Azospirillum sp. TSH100: one gene and its partner. The protein of the gene in region 2 interacts with the protein of the main gene of each other region in a pairwise test. Links are inferred from orthologs where the notes say so. Each region holds a gene or a part of one and is shown on either strand. Other genes may lie near its edges.

The links.
Region 1: the proteins of E6C72_RS00360 (region 2) and E6C72_RS03215 interact in binary tests that used the Escherichia coli proteins (3 or more experiments, as listed by UniProt). The link is inferred for Azospirillum sp. TSH100 from one-to-one orthologs.

The regions. Positions count from the first base shown.
Region 1 is NZ_CP039634.1:675,499-684,882, reverse strand. Bases 4,572-7,535 are described here. They hold E6C72_RS03215 (RNA methyltransferase), read right to left. Parts: upstream 6,490-7,535; coding sequence 5,653-6,489; downstream 4,572-5,652. Other genes in these bases: E6C72_RS03205 (YgjV family protein), read right to left, coding at 7,247-7,535; E6C72_RS03210 (YqaA family protein), read right to left, coding at 6,524-7,102; E6C72_RS03220 (hypothetical protein), read left to right, coding at 5,185-5,646; msrA (peptide-methionine (S)-S-oxide reductase MsrA), read right to left, coding at 4,572-5,006. In the rest of the region: E6C72_RS03250 (sensor histidine kinase), read left to right, coding at 1-558; E6C72_RS03245 (pyridoxamine 5'-phosphate oxidase family protein), read right to left, coding at 552-1,178; E6C72_RS03240 (DinB family protein), read right to left, coding at 1,175-1,675; E6C72_RS03235 (DNA translocase FtsK), read right to left, coding at 1,732-3,660; E6C72_RS03230 (PAS domain-containing protein), read right to left, coding at 3,657-4,211; more of msrA, read right to left, coding at 4,365-4,571; more of E6C72_RS03205, read right to left, coding at 7,536-7,837; E6C72_RS03200 (winged helix-turn-helix domain-containing protein), read right to left, coding at 8,125-8,508; E6C72_RS03195 (glucokinase), read right to left, coding at 8,667-9,384.
Region 2 is NZ_CP039634.1:74,379-78,710, reverse strand. The notes cover bases 1-2,960. They hold E6C72_RS00360 (UDP-N-acetylglucosamine--N-acetylmuramyl-(pentapeptide) pyrophosphoryl-undecaprenol N-acetylglucosamine transferase), read right to left. Parts: upstream 2,075-2,960; coding sequence 926-2,074; downstream 1-925. Other genes in these bases: E6C72_RS00355 (FtsW/RodA/SpoVE family cell cycle protein), read right to left, coding at 2,173-2,960; E6C72_RS00365 (hypothetical protein), read right to left, coding at 678-917; murC (UDP-N-acetylmuramate--L-alanine ligase), read right to left, coding at 1-670. In the rest of the region: more of E6C72_RS00355, read right to left, coding at 2,961-3,294; murD (UDP-N-acetylmuramoyl-L-alanine--D-glutamate ligase), read right to left, coding at 3,291-4,332. UniProt on the Escherichia coli protein: Cell wall formation. Catalyzes the transfer of a GlcNAc subunit on undecaprenyl-pyrophosphoryl-MurNAc-pentapeptide (lipid intermediate I) to form undecaprenyl-pyrophosphoryl-MurNAc-(pentapeptide)GlcNAc (lipid intermediate II).

The DNA of each region.
Region 1 (9,384 bases), 600 kb from region 2 along the record:
GAACTGTTCCTGTCGGCGGATGCGCTGGACCAGGGAGCACTGGCGCTGAAGCCGGAGGTGGTGCCGCTCGACCTGCTGATGGACGAGGCGCTGGACGGGCTGGCCGGAGCGGAGAATGAGACCAGGCTGTCGGTGACGGTCGAGCCGACAGACCGGATGTTGCGGGTCGACCTGTCCTTCCTTGGGGTGGCGGTCGCCAATCTCGTGCGCAATGCGCTGCGCTATTCGCCACCCCATACGGTGGTCAGGGTGACGGCGCACTTGGCGGGGCAAGACCTTGTCATCCGCGTCGCCGACCAGGGCCACGGCATGAGCCCGGAGGAGGTCGAGCGGATCGGCTCGATCTATTTCCGTGCCTCGTCCTCGCGCGGAACCAAAGGGTCCGGTCTCGGGCTTTACATGACGCAGCGGATCGCCGCCGCCCATGGCGGTGCGCTGACGGTGGACAGCACGCTCGGTGTCGGATCGGTCTTCACCATCCGTTTGCCCGCGGTCGGGGAACCGGAGAGCGACGATGCCGCCGTCCCGGCAGGGGCGGACCCGTTGCCGGTTCAATAGAGCGTTTTCGGGATCCGTTCGGCCAACGACCGGTCATAGGCATCGCCGCCTTCGCGCCCGGCGCTGGCCTCCGCCAGCAAGGCGCCCACCGAGGGCAGGCTGCGGCGCTCGACCTGTGCCGCCGGATCCCACAGGCGGGAGCGCAGCAGGGCGCGGGCGCACTGGAAGAACACCGTGTCGATGGTGATCACCAGCACCGACTTCGGCACCTTGCCGTCGACGGCGAAGCTGTCGCACAGATCCCGGTCGGTGTCGATCACGGCGCGGCCGTTGACCCGCAACGTCTCGTTCAGCCCGGGCACCAGGAACAGCAGTCCGACCTGCGGATCGGCCAGGATGTTGCGCAGGCTGTCGATCCGGTTGTTGCCGCGCCGGTCGGGGATCAGCAGGGTGTGGTCGTCGGCAATCCGGACGAAGCCGGGGCCGTCGCCGCGCGGCGAGGCGTCCAGCCCGCCCGGTCCGCTGGTGGCGAGAACGAAGAAGGGCGACGCCTCGATCAGCGCGCAGTAGCCGGGGGTCAGTGCCGGCACCTCCTTGGCGATGGAGGGAGCCGCCGGCTCGCCATAGAGGGCTTCCAGGGCGGCGAGATCGGTGACGGGCCTGCTTCCCGGCCGGCTCATTTCGGGTCCAGCAGGAAATAGACGAAGTCGATCGACGGCGCGTCCAGCCCGAACTGGCTCAACAGCGTATGCGCCTGCCCGCGATGGTGGGTCTGGTGGTTGAAGATGTGGGTGACGACCTGGACGAAAGGCAGCTCGTGCGGCGTGCCGGCCATGCTGCGGTAGGACAGGACCGACTCGAACCGCTCCGCCGGGATTTCCGCCAGGACGCGTAGGATGCGCTCGTCCTCCGCCTCGCGGGCCGCGCGCAGGCCGGGGAAATCGTCATGGAGGATCTCGTCGAGCGAGGACGGTTTCGGCCCGGTTCCCTCGATCCGCTCCAGCCACACCCGGTCGGCGACCAGGATGTGGTTCAGCGTGCCGCGGATCGAACCGAAGAAGGCGCCGCAATCCTCGCGGTACTGCGCATCGGAAAGCTGAGACACAACCTCGTACAGGCGGCGGTTGGCCCAGCGGTTGTAGCGGGCGAGGGTCTCGAAATGCGGCTTGGGGTCCATGGGGAGCCTCTTGCTTGCTTACTTGCCCTCTCCCGCTCCGCGAGAAGGAGGAACGATCACACTCCCGCGCGCTTGGCCGACAGGCCGGATGGGGAGAGCAGGACCTCGCGCTTGCCTTGGTGATTGGCGGGGCCGACGACTCGCTCGGTCTCCATCCGCTCCACCAGACGGGCGGCGCGGTTATAGCCGATCTGGAGCTGGCGCTGGATGAAGCTGACCGACACCTTGCCCTCGCGCACCACGAGGTTGACGGCCTGCATGTAGAGGTCGTCGCCGGTCGCGGCGGAACCGCCGTCCTCGTCTTCCACCGTGGCGGCTTCCTCTTCCTCCTCGGTGATGGCGGTGACGTAGTTGGGAGCGCCCTGGGCCTTCACATACTGGACGATCTCCTCGACCTCCGAATCGGAGACGAAGGGGCCGTGGACGCGGGTGATGCGGCCACCGCCCTGCATGTACAGCATGTCGCCCTGGCCCAGCAGCTGCTCCGCCCCGGCTTCGCCCAGGATGGTGCGGCTGTCGATCTTGCTGGTGACCTGGAAGCTGATGCGGGTCGGGAAATTCGCCTTGATGGTGCCGGTGATGACGTCGACCGACGGGCGCTGCGTCGCCATGATCAGATGGATGCCGGCGGCACGCGCCATCTGGGCCAGACGCTGGATCGCCGCCTCGATCTCCTTGCCGGCCACCAGCATCAGGTCGGCCATCTCGTCGACGATCACGACGATATAGGGCAGCGGCGTCGGTTCCGACGGGGTCAGGTCGAAGACATTCTCCGGCTCGCCCGGCGCCGGGGCGCGGCGGGGCATCTTCTCGCCGTTGGCGATCATCTCCGCCATGCGGGCGTTGTAGCCCTCGATGTTGCGGACGCCGAGCTTGGACATCGCCTCGTAACGGCTTTCCATCTCGCGCACGGCCCAGCGCAGGGCCACCACCGCCTTCTTGGGATCGGTGACGACGGGGGTCAGCAGATGTGGGATGCCGTCATAGACCGACAGCTCCAGCATCTTGGGGTCGACCATGATGAAGCGGCAGCGCTCCGGCGGCAGCCGGTAGAGCAGCGACAGGATCATCGTATTGATCGCAACCGACTTGCCCGAGCCGGTGGTGCCGGCGACCAGCAGGTGCGGCATGCGGGCGAGGTCGGCCACCACCGGCTCGCCGCTGATGTCCTTGCCGAGCGCGATGGCGAGCTGGGCCGTGGTGTTGCGGAAGGCGTCGTGGTCGAAGCTTTCGCGCAGGTAGACCATCTCGCGCACCGGGTTCGGCAGCTCGACGCCGATGACGCTGCGACCGGGGACGATGGCGATGCGGGCGGTGACCACGCTCATCGAGCGGGCGATGTCGTCGGTCAGGTTGATGACGGTCGCCGACTTGGTGCCGGGCGCCGGCTCGAATTCATAGAGTGTCACCACCGGGCCGGGGCGGACGTCCATGATCTCGCCGCGGACGCGGAAATTCTTCAGGACGGTTTCCAGCATCCGCGCGTTGCGGGCCAGCACCGACTCGTCATGCTGCTGCACCGGACGCGGCGGCGGGGTCTGCAGCAGCGAGACGGTTGGCAGCGAATAGACCGTGGGGTATTCCACCGGCTCCGGCGGCGTGGCGGGCACCGGCATGGCCGGCGCAGCGCCGGGAGTGGCGGCAGGCGCACAGGGAGCCGTGGCTTCCGCCACCGGGGTGGCCTCGCAGGGGGCAGGCGCCTCGGCCGGTTCGCGCGCCTCATAGGCCCATTCGACACCCGACAGGAAGGCAAAGCCGGCGACCACCGCCAGCGCCTCGTCCGACAGGTTGGTGGAATAGACGGTACCGGCGCGCGGCGTGCCGGGCAGAACCTCCACGTCCCACATCACGCGGCCGTCGGGGCGCGGGTTGGGGACGAGGTTGAACGGACGGCCGTTCAGCGCGCACCACAGATTGAACTCGTCGGCGGTCACCACGCCCGCCTGGGTGGGCGGGGCGGCGAGATGCGGCATACGCGGGGTCATGCCGAGGCTCCCGGCTTCTGAACGGTGAGGGGGATCGGGCCGGAGGAGGAGCCCGGTGCCGGTGCCGGGCCCGGGGAGTATATCGGCGTGCGCGCCGCCAGTTCGCGTGGCGTCATTTCGTAGGCGGCGACCAGCAGCTTGTCGATGCCGACCCCATCGCTGGACATCGGCAGCACCAGCCGTTCGAAGCTGCGGGTGCGCCCGCCGAAGACGGCGGTGTGGACGCGGGCGACGGGCAGCCGTTCGCGGCGCACCGTCTCATATTCCGGCTGAAGCAATGCCCGCTGTTCCGGCGGCAGATCGTCCAGCGTGGCACCCAGGCGCGACTGGCCGAAGGCGGCGGCCAGTGCCTTGCCATAATAGGAATAGACGAAGGTGCCGGCTTCCTCCCCGATCACCTCGAAGACGGCGATGTTGTCCTTCCACGGCCGGAGATCGGCCGGGGAGATGCTGCTGGGGACCGGCGGCCGGCCGGCGACGGATTTGGTGAGCCAGAATTCGAGCAGGCCGCTGAGAGACGGCGTCGCCAGCTCGGTTCTTTCCTTGGTCATGACAATCGCAGCTGGACGGGCGGCGCTCCTGCGGAATGACGCCGCCGGAGCTTTCAAGAGCCGCCCGAACCATACCCGCAAGGGCCGGTGTGGTGCAACCGCAAGGGCCAAGCCCGGCCGGGCGCCGCACCGCCCTTGTTTACCCGCGCTTCATCAGGCGGCGCAGGTGACGCCGGTCCCGCCCAGGCCGCAATAGCCGTTGGGATTCTTGGCGAGATACTGCTGGTGATAGCCTTCGGCGAAGTAGAAGGGCGGGGCCTCGCGGATCTCGGTGGTGATTGGACCATAGCCGGCCTGGGCCAGCCGCCCCTGATAGGCTGCCAGCGTCGCCTCCGCCGCCGCCTGCTGGGCGGGGCTGTGGGTGTAGACGGCTGAGCGATACTGGGTGCCGACGTCGTTGCCTTGGCGCATGCCCTGGGTCGGGTCGTGGGATTCCCAGAAGACGCGCAGCAGGTCCTCGACCTTCACCATCGCCGGGTCGTAGACAACGCGCACCACCTCGGTATGGCCGGTGCGGCCGGAGCAGACCTCTTCATAGGTCGGGTTCGGGGTATGCCCGCCCTGATAACCGACGGCGGTCACCCAGACACCGCTAACTTGCCAGAATTTGCGCTCCGCCCCCCAAAAGCAGCCAAGCCCGAGGTCGATGACCTCAAGCCCCGGCGGGTAGGGGCCGGTCAGGCGATGGCGGTTGACGTGATGCTGCTCGGGAACCGGGATCGGTTGGCTGCGGCCGGGCAGCGCCTCCTCCGGCGTCGGCAGCGTCGCCGGCTTGCGCAGAAAATGCCCCAGCATGGTCGGGTCTCCCATCATGACGGTCCGTTGGAGGGACCTCTTATGTCGGGTGGCGGCCGGGCCGCGGCAAGATGGCGCAGAGTGCGCGCAGGTGGAACGGGTGTGCCGGTGAACCTTCGGGCGGGTCCGCGCGTTTGATGCTCTGTCCCGCGAGGATTCTGAAAGAAGGAGAGCCTTCATGGCCAGTACCACCGACGAGCGCCTGATCCAGTCCCTGATCGACCATGGCCGCCGCAATGGCAACCGGCTGAGCGCCGAGGCGCTGGGTGGCATCCTGCCCGTCGATACCATGACGCCGGAGGAGACCGCCGCGGTGATCGAGCGGGTCGAGGCGGCCGGGGTCGAGGTCGAACTGGACGATTCCCGCCTGACGCAGGGCCGGCCCAACCCGGCATTGGCACGGCAGGCCGGCGACTATCGTCGCGGCGACGGCGTTGTCGACATGGCGAGTCCGGCGGCCCCTGCTGTGTCGGCCCCCGGTGCGATACCATCGCGTCATGGCTGGGCCGACGAGGTCGGCAGCGGCCATGGCGGCAACCACCATGGCGCCGCGCCGACCTGGACACGCAACGGAGTGGAAATGCTGCCGCTGGCGTCGGTCGCCCTGGTTGCGGTGGTGCTGATCGCAGCGCTCGGGTAATGGGCGTTACCCAGCGGCCAGGGCGTGGATGAGGATGGCGGCGGTGGCGGCGACGTTCAGCGACTGGACGCGCCCGCTGCCGGGGATGGTCAGCACCGCCTCGCAGGCCGCCAGCGTGGCCGGCGGGATGCCGTCCTCCTCGTTGCCCAGCACGACCGCCGGCGGCTTGGTATTCGCCTTGCCGCGCCAGCCCGTCAGCGCGCTGGCATCGACCGTCGGCCGGCTCTGGTCCAGTGCCGTCCCGAACACCCGATGGCTGGCGCGCAGCCGCTTGAGCAGGGCGGGCAGGGTGGGGGCACGCTCCAGCGTCACCCACTCGAAGCCGCCCTCCGCCACGCGGTAGGCTGCCTCCGACGGCATGGCCTGGCCGGGATGGTCGGAGACCAGGACGCGGGGCAGGCCGAAGAAGGCGGCGGTGCGCAGGATGGCGCCGAGATTGTGCGGGTTGCCGACGCCGTCCAGGATCAGCAGCGGCTCCGCCGTCCGGCGCGCCGTCTCGGTATCGAACAACGATAGTGTCCGCGGCGCCATCAGCGCCACCACCCCGCCGTGCAGAACGGTGCCGGCGACCTTCGCCAGCTCGTCGGCCTCCACCATGCGGTAGGGCTTTCTGGCCGCCGCCATCGCCTTGCAGTAGGCGCCCACCGCCGGTTTCAGCCGCTCGTCGAAGAACAGGCGCTCCACCCGCTCCGGCTCATGGGTGAACAGGGCGGACACGGCGGCCAGTCCGGCGACGCGGAACAGCTTGCGCGACTCGGTAGGCTCCGGAACGGACGGGGAGACGGGGGCGGCGGTCCGGGTGCGGGCACGGCTGGGATGGGGCGGGCGCCCGCGCGGAGGCATGGAGGTCCTGTCTGTCTGGTAAAGAGGTGGCGGCTTACAGCAGCTTCACCACCAGGAAGCCGCCGATCAGCGCCACCGCGAACACGCTGGTGACGAGCGTCAGCCGCTTTTCGATGAAGGCGCGGATCGGCGGACCGAAGAAATACAGCAGCGCCGCCACCAGATAGAAGCGGATCGACCGCGAGATGATCGAGGCGCCGATGAACACCCACAGCGGCAGGTGCGCCACGCCGGCGGTGATGGTCAGCAGCTTGTAGGGGATGGGCGTCATGCCCTTGATGATCAGGATCTCCGCCCCGTACTCGACGAAGGTGTGGCGCAGCTGCTCGAACTTGTCGGTCAGGTGATAGAAGTCGATCACCCAGCGGCCGATTGTCTCGTACAGGAAATAGCCGATCATGTAGCCGGCGATGCCGCCGACCACCGAGGCCAGCGTGCAGATCGTCGCCAGCTTCCACGCCGCCTTGCGGTTGGCGATGACCATCGGCACCAGCAGCAGGTCCGGCGGCAGCGGGAAGAAGGAGCTTTCGGCAAAGGACACCCCGGCCAGCCAGGCGGTCGAATCCTTCGACGCGGCCTTGGCCATGGTCCAGTCGTAAAGACGCTTCAGCATGAATGGGCCGTCCTTCGTCGCTGCCGTTGCGGTGCACGAGGCCTCTTTTAGGCGCGACGGTGCCGGTGCGCCAGTGCCCAATTCGACCGCCTCCGGACAGGGAGAACCCGTCCGGAGGCGTTAGCCCGTTCCAGTGGAGCCGGTTCAGGCGGCAGCAGCGCCTGAGGGTAGCGCGTTGGCGTTGGCAGTGGCGTTGACAGCTGGCACCGGCGCCGGAACCTTGCTCTTGCGCAGTTCGCCGCGCAGTCGCAGCAGGTTGGCGGCGGCGCAGAAGGCGTCCGATGCCATCGCGAAGGGCGACATCACCAGCGCGTTGTGGCTGACCCAGAAACCGCCGGCCACCAGCAGAAGAAGGCGCATGCGCACCGCGTCCGACTGCCAGCGTGCCAGCGTGGAGAAGGTGATGCCCAGGCTGGACAGCGCCGACGGCAGGCCGGACCAAGTGAACAGTGCGATGGCGGCGATGCCCGGCACGGTGGCGGCGAAGACCGCCGTCTGCCAGCGGCTGCGCCCTTCCGGCAGCGCTGCCAGAGCCTGCGCCACCACCAGCAGGCAAAGCGCCGCGGCGGTGTGCGCGCCCAGCAGCACATAGTGGGTGATGAACATCAGGTTGGTGGCGGCCTGCCCGGCCAGCAGGGCGCGGCGCTTCTTCATCAGCGGCCACAGGCACGAACCGGCGAAGGCGGCGCCGCCGAAAGCGTCGGCGGCGGTGATGGGCAGGGGAAGGGACAGCATGGCGGGGGATCGGCTCGGGCAAAGGCATGGCGGTGCGGAGCCACGACTGCGGTCCGTCCGGATGCCTGATGAGATCGGGAGAATGGGGTGTTGCCGTCCGGTCACGCTGGAGCCGAGCTGCAACAGAGCCATATGTAAGATGCCTTGCCGCGCCGCACCATCGGGCTTCCCGTCGCTCTGGGCTGCACCGCGCGCATGGAAGAAAAAACAGACGTCAGTGCTTGGGCAGGTTTTGGCTGCGACTTGCGGTGCCTGGCCCGATCAATTGACAACCAAACAGGCTGGACTCAGCCGGCCGGCGGCTCCGTCCCGGCGACCGGCTCTCCGCTCGTGTCGTCCTTCAGCACCTCCTCCAGCCAGCGCAGATGCGGTTCGGCGGCCTTTCGCGCCTCCTCCTGGGTCTGGCGGTAACGGGCGACGACCTCCTGGCCCAGCGGGGTCAGGCCGGCGCCGCCGCCTTCCCGCCCGCCGACGCTGGTGCGGATCACCGGCTCGCGGAAGGCGGTGTTCATGGTCTCTACCAGGAACCAGGCCCGGCGGAAGGTCATGTCCAGTGACCGTGCGGCGGCGGAGATCGAGCCGGTGCGGTCGATGGCCTCCAGCAGGGCGATCTTGCCGGGGCCTATGGCGCCCGACGGGTGCAGGAAACGGACACGAAGGTCGGCGGGCATGATGTTCCGATGTGAATCCGAAAAAGGATAGGAACAACCATGTGGGGGCTGCCACGCCGGTTCAAGCGACAAGTCGCGCAATAGGGGAAGCCACTGATGGAGTGCGCAATCGGTCGCACCCCTTCAGTGGCTCTCCAAGGCTTGTTCGCCGTCAGGCGTCAGTCTGCTCCGGCGGCCTCGGCGAGCCCCAGGAAGGCGGGCAGTTCGTGGGTGATGACGTAGGTGGGGATCGGCGCCAGGAAGTCGCGCATCCGGCCCTTCTCCATGAAGCGCTTGCGGAAGCGGGAGTGGGTGAACATCGTGCCCAGCTTCGGCACGATGCCGCCGGCGATATAGACGCCGCCACGCGCCCCCAGCGTCAGGGCAAGGTTCCCGGCCACGGTGCCCAGCATGGCGCAGAACATCTCAACCGCTTCGGCGCAATGGGGCTCGCTGCCGGCCAGGGCATTGTCCGCCACCTGTGCCGGGCTGAGGGCGGCCGGCTCCCGCCCGTCCAGGATCGACAGCGCGCCGTAGAGGTTGACGAGGCCCGGACCGGACAGCACCCGCTCGGACGAGACATGCTCGAAGCTCTTGCGCAGCTGGCCCAGAACGGCGCTCTCGCGGTCGCTGATCGGCGCCATGGTGACATGGCCGCCTTCGCCCGACAGTGCGGTCCAGCGGTTGTTGGCGCCGGGGACCAGCCCGGACACACCCAATCCGCTGCCCGGACCCAGCACGCCGACGACGGCGCCCGCCTGCGGCGCGCCCTCGCCGATCTGGCGCCGGTCCTCGTCGGCCAGACGCGGCACCGACAGGGCGACGGCGGTGAAGTCGTTGATGACGACCAGCCCGTCCAGCCCCAGGGCGTCCCGCACCCGGTTGACGGAGAACTGC
Region 2 (4,332 bases):
CCTCGGGATGGTCGATGCAGAGCGCCGCAAAGCCGTAGAAGGGGATGTTCTGCACGAAGCTGTCGAAGGCCGCCCGCGCGTTGTCGAAGGTGCCGTAGAAGTCCAGATGCTCCGGATCCATGTTGGTGACGACGGCGATGCAAGCCGGCAGCTTGACGAAGGTGCCGTCGCTCTCGTCCGCCTCCACCACCATCCAGTCGCCGGTGCCGAGCCGGGTGTTGGAGCCGTAGGCGTTGATGATGCCGCCGTTGATGACGGTCGGGTCGAGGTTGGCGTGCTCCAGCATATGGCCGACCATCGAGGTGGTCGTGGTCTTGCCATGGGTGCCGCCGATGGCGATCGCCCATTTCAGGCGCATCAGCTCGCCCAGCATCTCGGCGCGGCGGACCACCGGCACCAGGGCGGCACGGGCTGCCACCACCTCCGGATTGTCGCGCTTGACGGCGGAGGAGACGACGACGACGGCCGCGCCGGCGATGTTCTCGGCCCGATGGCCGACGAACACCTTGATGCCCAGCTCGCGCAGGCGCTTGACGTTGGCGTTCTCGGCAAGGTCGGAGCCCTGGACGGTATAGCCCAGGTTCCGCAGCACCTCGGCGATGCCGCTCATGCCGATGCCGCCGATGCCGACGAAGTGGATGGTGCCGATCGAGAGGGGGAGGGCGCGCATGTCAGGCTTACTTTCCGCGGCGAAGCATCAGGCGAAGGGTGGCGTCGACCGCCCCGTCGGACAGGTCGTTGGGGAGGGGTTGCGATCCGTGGATCATCGACAGGCGGTCGCGCAGGAAGCCGCCTTCGGCGAGGAAGCGCGGCACCAGCGGACAGCCCGGACGGTTGTACCAGCCACCCTCGGTCCGCGTCATGTCCGCCGGCCAGTCCTGCAGCGGACGCGGCGTCGGCCGGGTCAGATTCCGCATGGGTTTCATCATTCCGCGGCCCCCTTGGCGCTGGCGCCGGCGGACGAGCGCCGGGCGTGGTGGGATTGGTCGTGGTCGGAGTGGGTGTGGTGGGTAAGAGTGGCCGGGCCGCCGCCCAGCATCGCCAGCACGGCGTCGGCCAGCGCGGTGGCGGCGTCGGCGGTGCCCCAGTCATGGGCGGCGCGAGCGGCGTCGGCGAGCGCCTGCGGATCGGCCAGCAGGGTGGACAGCCGCTCCGCCAGCGCGCTTGCGGTGAAGGAGGGTTGCGGCACCAGCCAGGCGGCCCCGGCCCCCGCCAGATGGCGGGCGTTGGCGGTCTGATGGTCGTCGGTGGCATGCGGGTAGGGCACCAGGATCGCCGGACGGCCGACGCAGGTCAGCTCGGCGATGGTGGAGGCGCCGGCGCGCGTGATGGCGAGGTGGCAGGCGGCCAGCCGTTCCGGCACATCGCGGAAGAAGGTCTGAAGCTCCAGCCGGGCAAGGCCGAGCGGTTCCAGGGCGTCGCGGGCAGCCTCCAGATCCTCCGGGCGGCACTGCTGCGCCAGATGGATGCGGGCGCGCATCGCCTCGGGCAGCAGGGCCAGCGCCGCGGGGATCACCTCGGAGAAGACGCGGGCGCCCTGGCTGCCGCCCATCACCAGCAGGCGGACCGGGCCGCCGGCCTGCGGCGCCTCGTAGGGAGACAGGCGGCGGGCGGCGATCGCCGGGCGGACCGGATTGCCGGTGCGGACGATCTTGGCGCGCTGCGTCTCGCCCAGCTTCTCGATGTCGGGGAAGGCGACGGCGATGCGGCGCGCTCCGGCGATCAGCATCCGGTTGGCGCGGCCCAACACGGCGTTCTGTTCGTGCAGCAGGGTCGGCAGCTTCGACTGGATGGCGGCATAGACGGTGGGGACCGACGGGTAGCCGCCGAAGCCGATGACCGCTGCGGGATCGAGCCGGCGCATCAGCGCCCGCGCCTCCAGCAGGCCGAGACCCATCTGCAGGGCGGCCTTCAGCTTGCCGACGATGCCGGCACCGGGGGATGCGGCGCGAATGCGGTGGACCGCAACCTCCGGCAGGCTTTCGCCGAAGGCGTGGCCGCGCTTGTCGGTCACCAGCGTCACCGCACGGCCGCGGGCCAGCAGCTCGCGTGCCAGCGCCTCGGCCGGGAACATGTGTCCGCCGGTGCCGCCGGCCGCCAGCACGATCACCTTGTTGGCGTCGGCGTCGAAGCCCGCATCGAATCCCGTTGCGCTCAAGTCGGTCGGCCTCCTCATTCCGCGGGGCCGAAGCGTTTGCGTGTCAGTGCCAGAACCATACCCATGCCGAACCCGAGAGCAAGCAGCGAGGAGCCGCCGTAGGAGATGAACGGCAGGGTCATGCCCTTGGTCGGCATAAGATGCAAGGACGAACCCATGTTGATCGCTGCCTGAAGCCCGAACTGAATCAGAAGACCGGCGGCGGCAAGCAGGACGAAGTAGTTGTTGTCATTGAAGACACGGGCGAATCCGCGCAACACGACGAAGGCGAACAGCACCACCAGCCCAAGGCAGAAGATCAGGCCCAGTTCCTCGCCCGCCACCGCGAAGATGAAGTCGGCATGGCTGTCGGGCAGATAGAACTTCACCGTGCCCTGACCGGGGCCGGTGCCCATCAGTCCGCCGTTGGCGAAGGCCTCCAGCGAGCGGTTGACCTGATAATTGTCGCCGGCATGCGGGTCGAGGAAGCGGTTGATGCGGCTGGTGACGTGCGGCAGCGTGTAATAGGCGCCGACCAGACCGACCACGCCCAACCCGCCGAGCCCCATCACCAGCACCAGGTTCAGCCCGGCCAGGAAGAACTGGGTGAACCAGACTGCGGAGACGACGAAGGTCATGCCCAGATCGGGCTGAAGGATCAGGCCGGCCATGGTGATGCCGTAGAGCGCCATCGACACCAGGGCGCCGGGGAAGCCCGGGTTGGTGCGCGACAGCGAGAACAGCCACGCCGCCACCACGGCGAAGGCCGGCTTCACAAACTCCGACGGCTGGATCGACAGGCCGGGGACATGGATCCAGCGGCGCGCACCCTTGATCTCCACGCCCACCACCAGGGTGGCGTAGACCAGCGCCACCGAGATCAGGAACACGCCCAGCGCCACCCGGCGCACGCCGCGCGGGCTGAGCAGCGAGACGCCGATCATGATGACGACCGCGGGGATCAGCATCATCACGTGGCGTTCGACGAAATAGAAGGTATCCTGGATGCCGATGCGCTCGGCCACCGGCGGGCTGGCCGCCGTGATCAGGACGGTGCCCAGGAACATCAGCAGGGCGACGGCGCCCAGCTGCCAGCGGTCGACGGTCCACCACCAGCGGCCGAAGATCGATTGGTCGGTGCGGTCGAAGGTGATCATGCAACGCCCCCGCTGGTGCCGTCCCCGGTGTGCTCATGCGCGCTGATAACGCCCGCGACATAGGCGGCGAAGGCCTCGCCACGCTTCTCGAAATTGGCGAACTGGTCCCACGATGCGCAAGCTGGGGACAACAGCACGCAAGCGCCGTCCAACCGCTCCGCCAAGGCCAGTCCGGCCGCCTTCGCGGTCGCAACATCCAGCGTTCCGCAGCGTGTATAAGCAACGCCTTGTGCGTCAAGCCATGCGGCGAATTGTTCCTGCGCCTCGCCGATCAGGAAGGCGTGCCGGACGCGCCCCATATAGCCCTCCAGCCCCTTCAGCCCGGTGTCCTTGGCCTGCCCGCCGAGGATCCAATAGATCGGGTCGAAGGTCGCCAGCGCCTTTTCCGTCGCGTCGGCGTTGGTCGCCTTGCTGTCGTTGACGAAGCGCACCCCCTCCAGCGTGCCGACCAGCTGCTGCCGGTGGGCGAGACCGGGGAAGGTCGCCATCGCCGCGACGATCGCCGGCACCGGCAGGCCGGCGGCCTTGCAGGTGGCAAAGGCGGCGGCGGCGTTCTGCCAGTTGTGGGTGCCCAGCAGGCTGGGCAGCGCCGACAGTTCCGCGACGCGGACCGCCTCGCCTTCGGTGTCGTCGATCAGCCAGCCCCCGGCGGCATAGACGCCGCCGGGCACCGGTCCCTGGGCGGAGATCGGCCAGATGCGCTGGTCGCCGGCAGCGACCAGATCGGCGTGGATCTTCCGGCAATGCTCGTCGTCCACCCCGATCACCGCGGTGCGCGGCCGGGTCTGGCGGTGGAAGATCAGTTTCTTGGCGGCGATGTAGCCTTGCATCCCGCCATGGCGGGCGAGATGGTCGGGCGTGATGTTCAGCAGGACCGCGATGTCGAAGGTGATGGAGTGGGTCAGCTCCAGCTGATAGCTCGACATCTCCAGGACGCAGGTGCCGCCGGACCCGATGGGGTCGAAGGTGAGCACCGGCGTGCCGAGGTTGCCGCCCACCGCCGCCTTGCGACCGGCGGCGGCCAGGATGTGGCCGATC